DNA from 3 places in the Geofilum sp. OHC36d9 genome. Region 3 is predicted to be linked to each of the others. Evidence: riboswitches for the same ligand, from Rfam matches in the RefSeq annotation. Region 3 holds a riboswitch; each other region holds the start of a gene.
What was found. Region 3 has a riboswitch for cobalamin ahead of ACT3CD_RS04120 (ABC transporter substrate-binding protein). Riboswitches for the same ligand answer to the same signal wherever they lie in the genome.
Positions count from the first base shown of each region.

Region 1: linked by a shared signal. The riboswitch ahead of ACT3CD_RS07950 (TonB-dependent receptor plug domain-containing protein) and the one ahead of ACT3CD_RS04120 (ABC transporter substrate-binding protein) in region 3 are both predicted to bind cobalamin.
Region 2: linked by a shared signal. The riboswitch ahead of ACT3CD_RS12200 (TonB-dependent receptor) and the one ahead of ACT3CD_RS04120 (ABC transporter substrate-binding protein) in region 3 are both predicted to bind cobalamin.

Region 1 covers NZ_JBQTGJ010000005.1:176,087-182,303, forward strand. Annotated here, with positions in the region: gene ACT3CD_RS07935 (low molecular weight protein-tyrosine-phosphatase) at 1-369, opposite strand, end outside; gene ACT3CD_RS07940 (NUDIX hydrolase) at 381-1,070, opposite strand; gene ACT3CD_RS07945 (carbon starvation CstA family protein) at 1,196-2,713, shown strand; cobalamin riboswitch at 2,747-2,973, shown strand; gene ACT3CD_RS07950 (TonB-dependent receptor plug domain-containing protein) at 3,079-4,992, shown strand; gene ACT3CD_RS07955 (YncE family protein) at 5,072-6,127, shown strand.
Region 2 covers NZ_JBQTGJ010000012.1:52,174-58,390, reverse strand. Annotated here, with positions in the region: gene ACT3CD_RS12215 (TonB-dependent receptor) at 1-449, opposite strand, end outside; gene ACT3CD_RS12210 (LuxR C-terminal-related transcriptional regulator) at 535-1,320, opposite strand; gene ACT3CD_RS12205 (bacteriohemerythrin) at 1,614-2,012, opposite strand; cobalamin riboswitch at 2,419-2,619, shown strand; gene ACT3CD_RS12200 (TonB-dependent receptor) at 2,745-4,931, shown strand; gene ACT3CD_RS12195 (sirohydrochlorin cobaltochelatase) at 5,208-6,014, shown strand; gene ACT3CD_RS12190 (ABC transporter substrate-binding protein) at 5,998-6,217, shown strand, end outside.
Region 3 covers NZ_JBQTGJ010000002.1:324,663-330,879, reverse strand. Annotated here, with positions in the region: gene ACT3CD_RS04125 (FAD-binding and (Fe-S)-binding domain-containing protein) at 1-634, opposite strand, end outside; cobalamin riboswitch at 1,273-1,532, shown strand; gene ACT3CD_RS04120 (ABC transporter substrate-binding protein) at 1,726-2,547, shown strand; gene ACT3CD_RS04115 (FecCD family ABC transporter permease) at 2,613-3,629, shown strand; gene ACT3CD_RS04110 (ABC transporter ATP-binding protein) at 3,619-4,452, shown strand; gene hemG (menaquinone-dependent protoporphyrinogen IX dehydrogenase) at 4,666-5,193, opposite strand; gene ACT3CD_RS04100 (hypothetical protein) at 5,228-5,893, opposite strand.

The sequences.
Region 1 (6,217 bases), on a different contig from region 3:
TTCGGCCTGTCCCTGAATCAAAAAATCGGTCATCTTCCGAATCTTCCCTTGGCATTCTGTTGGCGCTAAACGCTTTAAATCCCTGATGTTCTGATCATCCATCCCAATTATAATATCATAATAATCAAAATCAACGGGGCTTTTTATTGGCCGGCTGATATTATTGAGCAGATACCCCCGTTCACTGGCATGCTTTTTCATTCGACTGTCCGCCGGCTCCCCGGCATGCACAGACAGAATACCCGCAGAATCAATTTCGAAATTATTTTCCGCATCATATTTTTCAACCACACTAATCATCACAGCTTTGGCACTCGGCGAACGACAAATATTTCCCAAACAAACAAACAAAATTTTCGTCTTATCCATACAAATATAATTTATCGATTAACATGAAACAGCAACTGGCCTTCAGGCACTTGTTGTCCATCCTTAAAACGATAATAAAAAGCCCCCTTTTTCGATTCGGTGGTATTTTTAAGATTCAACCGTTCCAAAATATTTAGCGACAACACTTTTTTCCGAAAGTTACCCGGTTCAAAAGATTTCTGAAAAATAGTCTCATAAAGCACCCTCAACTGAGTAAGGGTAAAAATTTCAGGCAATAATTCACGTCCAACCAACTCAGATGCGGCTCTGTTCTGAAGACTTTTCATCGCTTCAGCCACCATTTCTTCATGATCAAAAATCAATTTTGGAATTTCAGCAACCGGCCACCATTGTGCACCAAGTTCGCCTACGGAATTCCGGTCGTGTTCATTCAATCGAATAAGAGCCACAAAAGTAACACTTATCACACGCGTTCCCGGTTCCCTATCAACTTTAGAAAAAGCCCCGATCTGTTCCAAAAAAATATTTTCCAAACCTGTCGTTTGAAACAAAACGCGCCGGGCCGCATCCTCAAGCGATTCATCGGACCTCATGAATCCACCCATAAGCGACCATTCACCTTTACAGGGCTCAATAACTCTATGAAACAACAACAATTTAAGTTCACCGGCCTCATAACCAAATATAACACAGTCAACTGCTAAATGAAACTTCGGGTTCTGATTATATATTTCATTCATAACTCGCACAATAATTCAAGGTAAAAAAGTTTTCTAAATTGGATCTAAATTAAATGATTTAAAGCCTTTCGTTGAAGGCAACTGCAAATTTAAGGTTTTTAGATGAAACACAACTTTACTGATTTTTGACTAATTTTACAAAAAAGCACAAAAATGATTACATCTCTCCTCTCCCTCACGGCTTTAATAGCTGGATTTTTTTATACGGAAAATTTACTGAATATTTTTTTGGCGCCGACGATTCACAACCAACGCCAGCCATTGCCAGTGCTGACCAGATTGATTACATACCTATGCCTGCCTGGAAAACTTTCACCATAGAATTCTTAAACATTGCCGGCTTAGGTCCTATTTTCGGGGCGATATTGGGGGCCATGTACGGTCCAATGGCTTATCTCTGGATTGTGCTTGGTTGTATTTTTATTGGAGCGGTTCACGACTACTTTTCAGGCATGCTTTCAGTCAGGAATAATGGCGCCAGCATTCCTGAAATAGTAGGAAAATATCTAGGTAACGGCTTTCGTCAGTTTTTAAGAATTTTTTCTTTACTCCTGTTAATTTTTGTAGGAGTAGCCTTTGTTACGGGGCCGGCAGAGCTCCTGTCCAGTTTTACAGGTGGTGGTATGACGATGTGGCTCTATGCCATCTTTGCCTATTACCTGATTGCCACGCTACTGCCCATCAATAAAATAATAGGTAAAATATACCCGGTATTTGGTCTGGCTCTACTTATAATGGCCCTGCTTATTGGCGGCGCCATTATAATCTATGGCATCTCAGGTCAATTAGTCCTCAAAGAACTATCACTATCATCATTTAGCAATTTTCACCATCATCCAACAGAAAACATCTTATTTCCGATGCTGTTCATTGTTATTTCATGCGGCGCTTTATCAGGTTTCCACAGCACACAGGCCCCAATGATGGCCCGTTGCATAACACACGAAAAACAAGGTCGGTATGTGTTTTATGGGGCAATGATTGCCGAAGGAATAGTAGCATTAATATGGGCCACTGCGGCTATGAATTACTTTGGTGGTGCCGAAGGACTAAATGCTACACTACAAACTTCCGGTCACACCCCGGCATGGGTTGTAAATGAAATCAGTACCGGTTGGTTAGGCAAAGCAGGCGCCGTTCTTGCAATTATTGGGGTCGTTGTATGTCCCATCACCACTGGCGACACAGCCTTTAGAAGCGCCCGCCTCACCATTGCTGACGTTTTTAAAATGAAGCAGACCACTACAACAAAGCGATTAATCATTAGCATTCCGCTATTTCTAGTAGGCTTTTTGCTCTCTCAGCTAGATTTTGCCACTATCTGGAAATATTTGGGCCTATCCAACCAAATTTTGGCCGTTATCGTTCTGTGGACCGGTGCAATGTATCTTGCCAAAAACAATAAAAGCCACTGGATGCTATCACTTCCGGCTTTATTCATGACCATAATATGCGTATCGTATCTGATGGTTGCTCCAATAAAAACAGGAGGATTGTTCCTTAGCCCAGAAACAGGTTACCTTATAGGAGGAAGTGCCGGAATAGCGGCGATGATCTGGTTTTTGGCAACCATTAAACACATAAAAAAAGAAATTAGGCAACAAAATATAAATCAGCAGATTACAAACAATTTCAAAAATTAAAGAACTAAAATTTGATAATCACATTATAGCACGTATTTTTGCACAAAGATTGGTTCAGTAATCCAATTACGGAAAACTGATAAAAGGGAATCCGGTGACTTAAATGGTTAAATTATTAATCTTTAAGAATTCCGGAGCTGTCCCCGCAGCTGTAATCTCTATTATTTTTTTGAAAACTTCGCCACTGTCAGGTATTAACTGATGGGAAGGCATCAAAAAAAGGAGTGAGCCAGAAGACCTGCCAATACTTTAATTCGTAGCTTTCGGGTAGAAAAGCGAAGATTAGAACTACATCCTTTTGTTCTATATTTTCACCAGCATCCGTTTGTTGCGAATGGTTAAATTCACTTTAATCATTTGTAAACATGCGCTTTAATAGAATCAAACCGTTTTTTACGGTAATATTAGTATTTGGCTGTCATCTGAATGCTCAGGTATACTTTCAACAAAAGACTATACCACTAAAAGGAGTAACCATTCAAGCCAACCATTTAAAGGAATATACCATTGGCGCTGCCATAGAAAAACCAGATTCAATTTTGGTGAAGCTAATGAGAACCTCCTCTCTTTCGGATTTACTCCTACTATCAACGGGAGCATCTATAAAAAGCTATGGTCCGGGTGGACTTTCAACGGTCAGTTTTAGAGGAAGCCACAGCAATCATACCGCGATTATGTGGAACGGGCTTAATCTCCAAAGTCCAATGAATAGCTCCGTTAATCTATCGGCCATGCCAGCATCCCTCTTTGAAGATATACAAATTCAAAGCGGTGGCGCCGGAACCCTATGCGGAAGTGGAGCCATGTCCGGAGTACTACACCTGACCACCAACAACCTCCTAAATAAAAAAAATCACATCTCGGTTAATGGAGGCATTGGAAGCTACAACCGCCAATACGAACAACTGTCACTGAAAACAGGAAACAAAAAAAGAGCCTCCTCCTTATCGGTCATGCGACAAAGCAGCGATAATAACTTTTGGTATTATAACACCTCTCGGCCGGACAAAAGAAAAGAACGCCAGACCAATGCAGGTGTAAAACAATGGGGTTTAAGTCAGGACAACTATTTTAGATTGGGCAATCAACTACTGGTAACGACCGGACTGTGGCTTCAACATTACGATAAGGATGTACAAACAATTATGACCAAAAGCACTCCTAACCAACAATATCAGATAGATAACAATGTAATGGGGGCTATAAACCTGAGATACTACCGCACCAACAACATTCAAATAAACTTCAAACAGGGAATTCTATGGAACCAGATTGACTACACCAATGTGGAGACTCCCATAAGCAGCGGAAATAACCAATCTTTATCCCTCATTTCTGAAATAGAATCAAGAATTAGCTTAAAAAACGGAATACAATGGAGCACGGGATTAAACTACACCAACGAACAAGCCCAAAGTGACGGTTACATTGGCACCCCAATACGTAGTCGTTGGGCTTTATTTTCCTTTGTGCAGTTTAAAACATTTAACAACCGACTAACCTCACTCATAAGCTTTCGCGATGAAATGACCAACACCACGTTACATCCTGTAATATTTGCCTATGGTGGTAATTATGCCCTCACGCAAAGAATAAAAATTAAGGGAAATATCTCAAAAAATTACAGAATTCCAACCTTTAATGATGTTTATTGGGCATTTGACGGTTATGCGCGCGGCAATAACAGTTTGAAGCCAGAGTCGGGCTGGAGTGGAGATATTGGCTTCGAGTACAACAAAAAGACGGCTGAACAAAACATGAAACTAAGCACAATCTGGTTTACCTCCAACATCAAAGACTGGATTATATGGCTTCAGGACGACGATGCAATATGGACTCCCTCCAATAAAAAAAGGGGAGAATCAAAAGGTCTGGAATTAAAAGGTATTTATGGCCGCAAAATAGGATCCTCGTTTTGGCAGTTATCAACCAGTTATTTTTATACCCACTCACGGCTTAAAACAGACGACCATTATGACGGAAAACAAATGGTTTACATCCCTCTCCACAAAGGAGCAGGCCTTTTAACATGGAAATATAAAGCAATAGTAGCTGCTTTTACAATAAACGCCGTTGGCGAAAGATACTACGACTACACTAATCGACTTGAGCCATACCTACTGGGGAATATCATGGGCGGTTATAAAATTCCTGCAGGGAGAACGGACGTCCAGCTAAACGTGAAAGTAAACAACCTATGGAACACGCAATACCAACTAATGGCCTGGTATGCAATGCCACTTTGCAATTACGAAGTCAATTTACAGGTAAGACTGTAATTATTCAATAACCAATCATAATTTTACAATCATGAATATTACCAATTTAAGAAGCCGTTATAAACGGTCAAATTTTGCAATGAATATTTTATTAGCTGCATTTCTGGTTCTTGCTGCGACATCGTGCACGGACGATAACGAAACGAGTAACAGCTTATACACAAACGGAGCCTTTATTCTGAACGAAGGAACTTTTGGACAAAGCAACGCTTCCGTTTCATTCTACAGCTACGACGATCAGGTGGTTGTCGGTAGTATCTTCAAGAAAAGCAATGGCACAAATACAATTATAGGTGATGTATTACAAGACATGGAAATTGTTGATGACAAAGCCTATCTGATTGTGAATGCCAGTAACAGCATTCAGGTGGTTAATAAAAATGATTTTACGTGGGTAACAACAATAGAGGGGTTAAGTAATCCCCGGTTTGCAACTCATTATAATGGCAAACTCTACGTTTCACAATGGGGCTCAACAACCGGTTCTGTGGCTGTTATTGATCTCGACACCAACACAATTGTCAATACCATTGAAACCGGAAGCGGAACAGAAGGCATCATCGTAAACAACGATCTTATTTGGGCTGCCAATAGCGGCGGATACGGCGTAAATAACACCATCTCAATTATTGATCCCAATACGAATGAGGTCATTAATACAGTTGATGTGTCCGATGGCCCAAAACACTTTGCCATCGACAACAACAACGACGTTTGGGTAATATGCTTCGGATCACAAGTTTACGATCCCAACACATGGGACCTGACTTCAGAAACAGGATCAGCACTCATCAAACTATCAGGAACCGATCAAAGCGTATTAAAAACCATAGAGATAGGAGACCAAATTCATCCGTCCCATTTGGAAATTAGCACCGACAAACAAACACTGTATACAGACACTTACACCGGCATTTTTGCAATAGCCGTAGATTCAGAGATATTCCCCACTGAACCGCTTATCAGTGGTTATTATTATGGTTTTAGCGTCAACCCGGCCAATGGAGACATCTACACTTGTGAAAGTCCGGACTTCACTAAACCAGGTACGGTAACCATCTATAATAATGAAGGGGAAATAAAGAGCGAACTAAACGAAAGCATAGGAATAGGTCCCAACAGCGTCATTTTTTAACCATTCCACACTTATTCTCCATGGCAAACAAATCCTGTTTATTGAAGTGCAGTGGTTGTTTGATTTAATCTGCCTTTACAACCGAAATAC
Region 2 (6,217 bases), on a different contig from region 3:
TCATCAAATCCACCAGCATAGCGCTGTGCCTCGTCAACACTTAACATTTTGGCACTTACCGATGCCATTCTGTTTATGGGTTGTTGCTTATTTACACGCGGTTTAATGGTTACTTCCGAAAGCGAATTAACCGTTTCCTTCAATGTAATATTAAAGAATAGCTCTTTCCCCGATGAGACCTGTATCTCTTTCAGGGCATACGATTCATAACCTATCATTGAAATTTGCATGTTGTACCTGCCAATACTGACATTTTCAATCGTAAAATGACCGGCCTCGTCTGTCACGGTGCCATAATTGGTATTTAGCAATACCACATTAACATAAGGCAAAGGGGTGCCGGAAGCATTGTCAAATACGGTCCCCCGAATGGTTTGAGTGGGTAATTGTGCCGGTATAGGAGCAATTGCAAACGACAAAAAAAAGACGACTAAAAAAATCCTCATCATATAAATACACTTTAATTTGGGTTGAAAACACAAAGTTCAACCCAAAAGAGGTATTATACAATACTGATATATCAGTAGTGGAGAGTTACAACAATCCATATTTTGAAGCAAAAATGACCGCTTCCATTGAATTATTCGCACGTAATTTTTTTAAAACTCGTTGGCGATGCGTATTAACGGTATTTAAACTAATATTTAATTTTGCTGATATTTCTTTACTTAAAAGACCCTCCTTAACCATTTTTAGAATTTGTATTTCCCGATTGGTTAACCCTAAATTGACCATCTCACTACTTTTCGCTTCTATATCGAAAGGGAGTATTTTACCCGTCTTGAAATCGAACAATTGACTTTTCATTTCTTCACTGATTTCCTGATTGGGAGAGATATCGATAATACTTAATGTTAACCAAATATTTCCATAATTATCTAATTGTAACACCTGTTGCTGTTCAATAACTCTTACATATTTATTTTCGGCATTCAATATTCGGTATTCGCTGATCAATTTGTAATTGGTTTTTTCATCATCGGAAAATTGATAAAACAGCTTAAGCAGCAAAATGCCGTTTTGCATCATCCCGGCATAATCTTCATGATGAATTTTATGATCCCAAAAATCGTGACTTTTTTTTATAATTTCGCTTAAATCGTATCCAAGAGAACTACCAAAATTAGGCGAATAAAAGATGTGTGATTTTTTATACATATCAAAAACACTAACACCGCAATTGGCATGGTCTGCCAATATTTGCAACATTGATTTTTGATGATCAAAACCAACATAATCTAATTCGTCTGCAACAAACTGTTGTTGGTTCAACAGCTTTAAATATGCTGCTGAAATATCACTTTGCGATTTGCTTGTCATAAAATACGAATGGTTTATTTTAGCTGTGTTAAACTCACGCAACGCAAAAATGGTAAATTGAATCAGTTATGCCAAATTTCGAAACAGGCACCTTATAAATTAAGAGTACTCACCCAAAGACGCCGGTGACAAATAAAAAAGCTTCATATTCAAGACCTGCGAAACTATAAATAATATTAAAAGAAACCCTGGAATGATTATTCCAGGGACAAACAGATTAGGCAATCAAAAAAAACAACGCCTTACAGGGGGCCATCCATCATCGGGTCGCCTAAAAGGATACGGCCCAAATATTATTTAATCATCGTAACCAAATAAGCCTTCAATTGTCGGTCGGGCAAATCAGAATGATCTGTAAAACGATTGTTTAAATAATCAACCAACTCATGGTAATCGATCATATCGGCATTGAAAGCGCAAATTATATCAGCCAGATCCCGCATCAATTCGGTATGCTCCTTTTTATGCTCGTCGTAATATGGGAAATCGGTGAACAGCATCAGATTTTCCTCACTGGTGAAGTGAAAATCAATAAATTTGTATAATTCTGATATCAACTGAGAGATCCTTTTATTACCCTGCTTTGTAATAAAAGCCTCATCAATCAATCGAATGGTCCGATGCAGTATATCATGTTCCTGATCAATTATCCGAACCTCTTCATGTGTAATTGTGTTGCTGGTAGCTATCATAAATTAAATGTTCTTGGTGTTAAACCCTCAATTCAATGTCAAAAATAGACCTGCATATTAAGAGTGTCAATGGCCTTTTGTCGACTGTCGTCTTTTTTTACACCAATAAACCCAAACGATAGATTAACAGCATAAGCCGGGAAACTAATGCATCACAAAAACGTTTTTATCAGGAAAAATCAGTCTGCCAAAAAGCGCCGGGGCAGATAAGAAAGCTTCCTTTGGAAGACTTGTACAGCTCAAAAAGAATGAATTTTGGCCATAATGGAAATTAGATGTGAATTTTCCCCCATAAATGATCATTTTGAGGGAAACATAACGCAGAAGACGGATTTTTCTTGCAAATACGACTAAAGGAAACATTGAATTTCCCATCTAAAAAAATTGAAATGTCATAAAAATAGATATTTTTGTACAACTTTTTGGTGATTGTTCCGGTTTCGCCGTGAACAATAAAAGGGAACCCTGTGTAAATCAGGGGCTGTACCCGCAGCTGTAAGCTCTTAAAAGAGTTTGGATCTATTTCGCCACTGTCTGAATATAAAAAGATGGGAAGGCGATCCAAACAGGAGTAAGTCAGAAAACCTGCCAAAAAATAACTATTCATCATTTTGCTTCCGGGTAAGAAGTTAATGCTGTACATTCTTATTGTTCAACATTATTTTTTCATTTCAACAACGCTGTTGAAAAAGGACGCAAGGTGTAATTGTTTAATAATTAAATAATTAAACCATGCAAAAAATGAATTGGCACATCGCTGGCCTTCTGTTTCTAGTGGCCCATAAACTATGTGCTCAAAACCCATCCTTGGTTGGTCACGTAACCAACCAGGAATCGAACCAACCCCTGACCGACGCCAACATCTACATTCCGGGAACGACATTGGGGACCATCACCGACCAAAACGGACAATTCATCCTCCGTAACATCAAGGCAGGCACCTATGAGGTGGTGGTATCATGTTTGGGCTATCACCGTTTTAAGCAGGAGATGCTTATCCGCGAAGCCCAAAATGAATTTAACTGTTCACTGAAGCCTTCCAACAACACCCTGGGAGAAGTGGTAGTTACCGGAACAGGAACACCACACCACTTAAAAAATGCGCCTGTTCAAACCGAACTGATCGACAAAAAACTAATTAACCAAATTGGGCCATCCAACTTTACGGATCTAATGCTGGGTGTAAGTCCATCATTCGATTTCAATCCAGGAGCTATGGGGCCTTTCATGCAATTAAACGGTCTGGGCAACGATTACATTCTGGTTTTAATTGATGGTAAACGGATGTATGGCGACATTGGCGGACAGAGTGACTTAAACCGCATTAACCCTTTAAATATCGAACGCATAGAAATTGTGAAAGGCGCTTCCTCAGCCCTATACGGGTCGGAAGCCATTGCCGGCGTCATCAACATAATCACAAATAAAAAGTCCCCAAAAAACGCAATCACCACCCAAAATAGAGTGGGCAGCTACGGCGAATGGATTATGCACAACAACCTCGACCTCCACATAGGTAAGCTATCATCAACCACCTCCTTCGACCGAAAAACAACCGACGGATGGCAGATCAGCCCCTACGAATCAGACGGTAATGAACTGGTTGAGACGGACGCCATGACACAAAATGCGTCCAAAGACTACACCTTCAGCCAAAAACTGAACTATGCCCTGTCGCAAAAAATAAATATATATCTTTTGGGATCCAAATATGAGCGGGATGTACAACGACCACTAACCGTGGGTAAATATGGATACTTTTACAGCGACTTCAGCTATGGTGCAGGAGCAGAGTACCTCCTGAGGAAAACCAATAAGATCACTCTCGACTGGAACTCCGACCGGTTCAAATATTACTACAAATATAACCAAACATCAGGCGATTATGTGGCCGGCAACCTAAGCAAACAAACCCAGCAGTTACGCAACGCCCTTAACCTGAAAAGCATTTTTAAACTATCTGATCACCACCTGTTATCGGTTGGAGGCGAGTATGTGATGGAAGAGCTTGAATCGGAAGGCCGCTTGCCGGAAGAAACTGCCGATGCATATACTCTGGCTCTTTATGCCCAGGATGAAATAAACGTCATCAATAACTTATCCATGGTGGTAGGCGGTCGTTTGGTAAAACACCAAACATTTGGCAATGCTTTCACCCCAAAAATATCAGCACTGTATAAATCAGGAAACTTAAACATCAGAGGAACCTATGCCAAAGGCTTTAAAGCTCCAACGTTAAAAGAGCTCTACTACCATTACGAAAAAAGAGGTACGCTTTATCTGGGAAACCCTGATCTGGACCCACAAACGTCCAACTACTATGCGCTCTCAACAGAGTTTATTGTTAATCAACTCTCCTTCAGTCTCACCGGATATCTAAACGACGTAAAAAATCTGATCGATTATCAAACAACGGAGACCTCGGACGAAAATTTAGCCAATGGAATTACAACAACCCGCTGTCATTATAACATTAACAGTGCTGCAACAAAAGGTCTCGATTTTATTTTCAATGCAAATATCGGTGCCGGATTCTCCCTCGGAGGTGGTTACAGTTATGTAGATGCACAGAACCAAACCGATGACATACCTCTGGAAGGGGTCGCTCAAAATTATGGCAACGTCAGAATCGGCTACCGCCACAACTGGAATAAATATCGTTTATCCGCAAATCTGAATTGTCGCTTTCAGGACGAAAAATTTTTCGACGACGAATACGGCAATGCCAAGGCTTACAACATCTATAAATTAACAACAATGCACCATTTTACAAACTGGAGACCATTCTCTTTTGATGTCTCTGCCGGCATTGACAATCTTCTCGATTATGTAGACAACAGACCTTACAAATCCCATTACGGAACAATCAGCCCGGGCCGGTCTTATTTTATCAGCTTGCTGATTAATGTTGCCAAATAAAATGGTGGTTGCATTTATGACTGTATAGTGTTTGTCTATAAAGTCAACTACTTCATCAGGCTTGTATTTGAAGTTTATATTTCAAGCACTTAGTTTATGGACAGACACTATAATAATATATAAACACAGATGAAACGAGCCATGGGAATTGATTCACAAACAGAAGGATGCTTATCCTGGCGAGTTCCATATGACAACTGAAAAACAAATTATAAACATATGAAAACGCGATTAACACTAACTATATTACTAATTTTCAGCCTAATATCAAGCAGTATGGCGAACACACAAAATACGCAAACCGGCATATTACTCGTCTCGTTTGGCACCAGCTATGCCAATGCCAGAATCGCGTTCAACAATATTGAAAAACAAGTAAAAATAGCATTCCCTGATACAGAAATCCGGTGGGCTTTTTCTTCTGCTTTTATTCGAAAAAAATTAAAATCCAGTGGAATACAAATTAATTCGCCCGAAGAAGCGTTGGTCAAAATGGCCAACGACGGCTTTCAAAAAATAGCGGTGCAATCGTTACACATCATACCGGGGGAAGAATATGAAAAACTGCATCAATCAGTGACCATGTTTAATCAGTTACCAGACTATCCCATTATTAAGTTAGCTCCTCCCCTTCTGTATTCGCACGCCGACCTCGAACAATTTAGTCAGGGCATACACGAGATAATAACACCGGATGATAAAAAGAATGAAGCCTTCGTTTTTATGGGTCATGGCACCAATCACACTTCAAATATCTATTACCCCGGTTTACAATATTATTTGAACCAACAATCGTCGCAATATATCCTGGGTACCATAGAAGGCTATCCGGGCCTACCGGAGGTGATGACGCGGCTGGCTAAAAAAAATATCAAAGAAATAAAACTGATGCCGCTCATGTCGGTCGCCGGCGACCACGCCCAAAACGACATGGCAGGACCACAGCCCGACAGTTGGAAATCAATACTTGAAAAGGAAGGATACCAAGTGACCCTGTCCATGCATGGCTTGGCTGAATACAATCAAATAGTGGCTATCTGGATCAATCATTTAAATAAAATCATGGATGAACTGGAAAAATAGACTCATAAATCTGATAAGCAGTGCTTGTCTGCTGATCGCCTGCCTAACCCATCCGTCCAAAGCCATCGATGCAGATAAAGACACTCAGCTTCTTCCGCTGGAATACGCCAAGGGTTTTCAAATAGAGGAGAATGAGTCTGAAAAGATTCTGAAAATTTATACTCTGAATGATGACAAGAAACAGGCTGAAGTATTTCACCTCA
Region 3 (6,217 bases):
GTATTTGCCGATCGGTGTATACTTCTCTGAAAAAGCGGTAAATATCACCTTCCAGCGTCTCGTCACGGCATTTTTTGTCGAACTCCCACTTTTGCAATGGTCTGAATGTGACTTCTTCGCCATTTGATAAACAGCCCGAAATTTCAATGATATGATCGCGGGTACTGCCATAAACCATTGAGTGAGATCCGCATGAGTTGTTGGCAACCATGCCTGCCAGCGTGCATCGGTTGGCGGTTGACGTCTCCGGCCCGAAAAAGAGACCATGGGTGGCGGCTTCACGGTTTAGGTCGTCAAGCACCACGCCGGGTTGCACTTCGGCCCATTTTTCTTTGGCGTCGATATGTAGAATCCGGTTCATGTGGTGTGAAAGATCTACCACAAGTCCATGACCAACCACCTGTCCGGCCAATGAAGTACCAGCTCCACGTGGAATCAAAGGTATTTTATGTCGGGCAGCAAAACCAACAATCAGGGCGATATCGGTAGCGTCGCGTGGCATGACTACGGCCATTGGTAATTCTCGATACACCGAGGCGTCGGTTGCATATAATGTGCGGGAGACCGTGTCGGTCAGCACTTCTCCTTTCAAAAGATTATCGAGTTCCCCAAAGGGGGGATACGGGTCATCCATGGAAACAGAACGTATTGGTTTGAGATGCTAAATTAGTAAAATATGTCTTATTCGTAACGAAATTGTTAATTAGTGCTCGAAAGAAAAATTCAGCTTCGGCGTTATGCTTCGCCTCAAAATGCTCGCCTATGCCGGTAAACCCCTGCTTTTCGAGATGTGCAGGCCTTGAATTATACAGTCAAACGCTTGTCATATATGGGTCAAATAAAAATATTACAATACGTCTAGGTCTCCTTTCTGAGACTTTCCACCGAAAAGTTTTATTCTTCTTTACACTTCAACAATTTTTTATAGGCAACAAAATGGATTTTGTCGGCATCGTATTTTTTTTAAAGCATGAAAATGATTTTGACGCTTGTTGGATGTCATTTATGAAGATTAATAAAGACGTAATTGAGATTGTCTCTTCCATGTAGCTCTCGATCTTGTAAACTTTGAATTTTTATTCCAAACGCCGGCTTTACGGAAAGATATTAATTTGGCGTATAGCAGGGGACTTCTGTGGCTGATAAATCTGTTTTGTTTTTAAGGTTGTTGTACGCAAAGAATTAATTTCCAATTGCCGCATGGAACTTCCATAAAATATCCATCCGCATGTGCGGGAATTATTTTATCATGGTCGTTTCATATAAAAGTTTAAATTTGCAATTGTATTTGGTGACTGTTTCGTTGTCGTGAAACGGCCTAATAGGGAATCCGGTGTAAAACCGGAGCTGTACCCGCAGCTGTAAGTCCAGAACAATGGTTTTTAATACCTCTTTGCCACTGCTGTCTGTTAGTGAGATGTTAACGGTGCCGTAATTTATTTGCCGGTAAATGTTAGTTGATTGTTTGCAACAGCGGGAAGGCTTTAAAAACCCGGATGAGCCAGAAGACCTGCCAAATTGATTCAATGAGTAACCAAACTTCGGGGAAAAAGTTGGGGGCTATGAACTACTCATTTTTTCGGGAAACCGGCTTTTCAACGATGAGTCCTGTTACGTGTTTTCACTGATGTAAAGTAGAAGCCCATGATTATGGTCCGTGAAGAGTGATTGGTTCTAAGCATTTAGTAGTTTTTTCGTGGATTCAAAAAATAACAACCATTGAGCATGAAAACCATTTTTCTTACTGTTGTAGCTATTTTACTGATGTCCACGCTTTGGGCTCAGACGCCTCAGCGCATTGTCTCGCTGGCGCCATCGTTGACCAAAGGTGTCTATTATCTGGGGGCAGATGAGGCGTTGGTTGGCCACACTTCTTATTGTTATATTGCCAAAGACGATGGCAAGGAGGTGGTGGCTTCTGCCATTAAAGTTAACGTTGAAAAGGTGTTGATGTTGAATCCCGACCTGGTGCTGGTACATGCTATTACCAAACCTCAAACTATTAATATGCTGCGAAAGGCCGGCTTGAAGGTGGAAGTCTTTGAAACGCCTCGTTCTTTTGATGAAATATGTACTCAGTTTTTGCGTCTGGGGCAGTTGATAGGAAAGGAAGATACAGCCCGCAAAATGGTGGCTTCTATAACTAAGGATGTTAACCTTATACGGGAAAAACAGGCCCTTGCGCAACCGCAAAAGTTCTTTTTTCAGATTGGAGCCGATCCGTTGTTTACCGTTCTTGATGATACTTATATGGCTGATTTTATCTCTTTTTCAGGCGGGACAAATATTTCTTCCGGATTAAAAATAGGTACTGTATCGCGCGAATTTGTTCTCACTAAAAATCCTGATGTCATCATTATTGTGAATATGGGAATTGTGGGTGACGAAGAGATGAAAATATGGCAAAGTTATCCCGATTTAAAGGCGGTGAAAAGCGGTAAGCTGTTTTTTATTGAATCGGATATGGCAAGCACCCCTAATCCGGTTGACTTTTTACAAACGATGCAGGTGATTGAGCGTAAATTAAATGATTGCAAAAGCGAGTAGGGTAAGCTCTGACGTCATCGTTTTAACAATGGCCGCTGGATACTGTTTCTTATAAAAATGTGACAATGAGCGCAAAATATGTCAAATGGGTTTTGTTTACATTGCTGTTACTCTTGTTGGTAGTTGGCGCATCGATTTTGTCGTTGACCATGGGTGAAGCCTCTATTTCGGTCGGTGATATTATTCCCTTGCTGAAAAAAAAGGAGGGAATGGATTATTTTATTCTGACGGGAATGCGTTTGCCTCGTGTTATACTGGCTTTGGGGGCTGGTGGTGCTTTGAGTCTGTCGGGCGCCATTTTACAGGGTGTTTTTCGTAATCCGTTGGTGGAACCCTATACGCTTGGTATTTCGGGCGGTGCTGCTCTGGGGGTTGCTTTGGTAATTGTTTTGGGATTACATCTTACGGTAGGCTCTTTTATGTTACCACTGGCCGGGTTTGGTGGTGCCATATTAACAGTGGTTATTGTTGGTCTGTTGGGCTTTCTGCATGGTGGTGCCGATGTTAATAAGATGTTGCTCATAGGTGTGATGATTAGTTTTGTGGCTTCTTCGGTTATGATGTTGCTGATGTCGGTGGCCACGGCCGACGATTTACATGGTATTATGTTTTGGATGATGGGCTCGCTGGATGAACCGGATACATTCCTGATTAAAATAGTATTGTATGCTTCGGTGGTGGGCCTGTTTGTCAGTTATTTGCTGGCACGGCCGCTGAATGCTTTGCTATTGGGAGAGGCCAAAGCCCGTTATCTGGGTATTAACAGTAAAACGACCATTCGTATTTTGTTTTTGGTGGCTTCATTGCTCACGGGTATTTGTGTATCGGTGACCGGGGTGATTGGTTTTGTGGGGTTGGTTATACCGCATTTTATACGTTTGCTGGCCGGTTCTGATTATCGGTTTTTGTTGATAGGTTCGTTTTTAGGAGGTGGCTTGTTTTTAATTATCAGTGATGTGCTGGCGCGGACGATTATTTCTCCCAACGAGTTGCCCATTGGCGTGATTACAGGTATGGCCGGCGGCATTTTGTTTATTGTGGTGTTAAATCAGTTTAAGAAAAGAGGACGTCATGCCCGATAGTTATTTGAAAATAGTCAATCTGGATTGTGGCTATGGCGATGGGTTTCGCCTGAAAAATATCTCATTGTCGCTTCCCAAAGGCGCGCTTGCCGGAATCATTGGTCCCAACGGTTCCGGTAAAACCACCTTGTTTAAGGGGATCTCCGGTAATCTGGCAGTCCGAACGGGCGAGATATGGCTCCACCATGAGAATTTAAACACCTTAAAACTGAATGCCAAAGCCCGTAAGGTGGCTGTTGTTAATCAGTTTCCTGATGCCATAGATGTGACGGTTGAGGATTATGTGCTGATGGGACGGTTGCCTTATCGTGAAGCATTTCAGTTTTTTGAGCCACGGCACGATGTGGTTATCGCTCGCAAATACATGCGTTTGACCGGTATTTTTAATCATCGTAAGAAATTAATGTCGCAGCTGAGCGGTGGTGAACAGCAATTGGCGGCTATTGCACAGGCGTTGACGCAGGAACCGGAGCTGTTGTTGATGGATGAGCCAACATCGCATCTCGATATTACGCATCAGGTGCAGGTGCTTAATCTTATTCAACGATTGAATGGCGAGATGAATTTAACGGTTTTAATGATCATTCACGATTTGAATCTGGCTGCCGAATATTGTAATTATTTGATTATGATGAAGGATGGTGCGATTCACATGAAAGGAAGTCCGCAGGAAGTGCTCACTTACGATAATATTGAGCAGGTTTATAACACCGTTGTGGTTACCGAGATCAACCCGCTGTCGGGTAAACCGGCTGTCTTTTTGGTGTCAGAGAGAATATTGAAGCACATTAAGGATAAATATGGTAGTCTGAACAGAGACTGAGAAACCGGGAGTCTGCTTTAGTGCTGGTTTATCATCTTGTTAATGAGTTGCTGCTGAGAAAGATAGGGTTAGTAGATTGTCTGTGGTTTAAGTGTTTGAATTATAAAGTTAAAAAACAAGGCTTGCAAAGTCATAAAAATTAAGGCGTTTACTTTTCGTAAATGACTGTTTTTATGACAAGCGTAACGCATAAGTTGACTTTGTAGACAAACATTAGTTAAGACTTATTTTAGCGGAAAAGTTTTTAACCTTTTCCCAGTCTGTATATTCAATCGGTTTTTCAGATTTTGTCGGGCCTTTTGTGATTTTCATAATCAATTTAATCATTAACCTATCTATTAAGGAATATGCATCATAGTCCAAGCGTCCAGCAAAAACATCTATTATTTTAGGACTCCAATTCAGTCGCTTAAAATATTTTGAAATATAAGGATTGCTCTCAGGTGTATTTTTGTTACTTTTTCTTGCCACTAAATTCACCGAAAAGAAAGCTGTATCAATTTGTTCTAATTCGGTTTTGTGTCTTTGAATAAACCGTGTTACTTTTTTACTGTGTTTCCCGTATCTGATACTCGCTCCAATAATCAATTTTGAATATTCAGATATTGCATCAGTAAACAACGAAATCTCAATTATGTCTGTCTTAAATCCTGAGTCTTCAAGATGTTCAGCAATTCGTTGACAAATTTTTAATGTCTGTCCGTCGGTAGTAGAATATACTATTCCTATTTTTTTGTCCATTTTAATCAATCAGTAATGTTTGTTGTTAAACGGTTTATTTATTTTGATGTTCACCCAACCAGTTATCGTAATTTTGAAGGACCGATTTAATGGCTTTGAAATTGGTGTTCGCGGGTATTAATTGAATGTACTGATTGTCAATACCTGCTTTTTGTAACAGGTCATGCATGTTTTTAACTTCCTCTTTAGTCCTCACCGGGATCACGTCTCCTGTTGGGCTGATTAGATACCATTCGTTGTTTTTTTCTGGCTTCTCATTCAGCGGGTGCATTGTCTTGTTGGGCGATAGAAACGAAAATTTGTAAAGGCAAACAGCGCCTTTGTATTCTAGTTTCAGAAATCGTTCGCGACCTTTGTCGGTTTCTACAATGCTTTTTAATGACAGTTTAAATGAGGTAAACGTAATGGTCTCATTTTTATATGAAAATTCAAATTGTTTGATTTGCTTCGGACCATATGTTTGCCATTGCTCTTTTTTCCCGTTTTTGAAATGTACCTCCTGATGAAGCATCTCTGAGTCAAATCCCGAGAGGTAATAGGCATTGGTAGAAAAGTCGTGTGTTGGCAAATTAATCCAGCCTTTTATGGTGTCGTTTTGGTTGTTGATGATGAATCCTTTGGCTTTTCGCGCAAGCACATTCGGACATGCTATTAGCAGGGAGGTCAGCAACAAAAAACTAATTCGTGCACTTGTTGTCATGTCTTCTGATTTTTATTTTATTTCGATTTAAAGATAAACCTATTTAAGCGAATTATTGATCAGCTGCAAAAATCATGTTTTTTTTGTCGTATTCCGCAATGACTTTTATGGTAAAGAAATTTCTACATGTCAATTGAAGGGAAAAGGCTGATTTTGAATTGAACTATTTTTAGAAATACTCCCCACTCATTAATGTTGATTCTTCACTCAATATTTGTGTCTGTTCGCGCAATTGGTTTGTCATGCCTTTAGGTTTATTGTTCCTTTATAATACTACAGAATGTGATTCTTGGAGTTTCAATGGCTTTATTGGTTAATTATCGC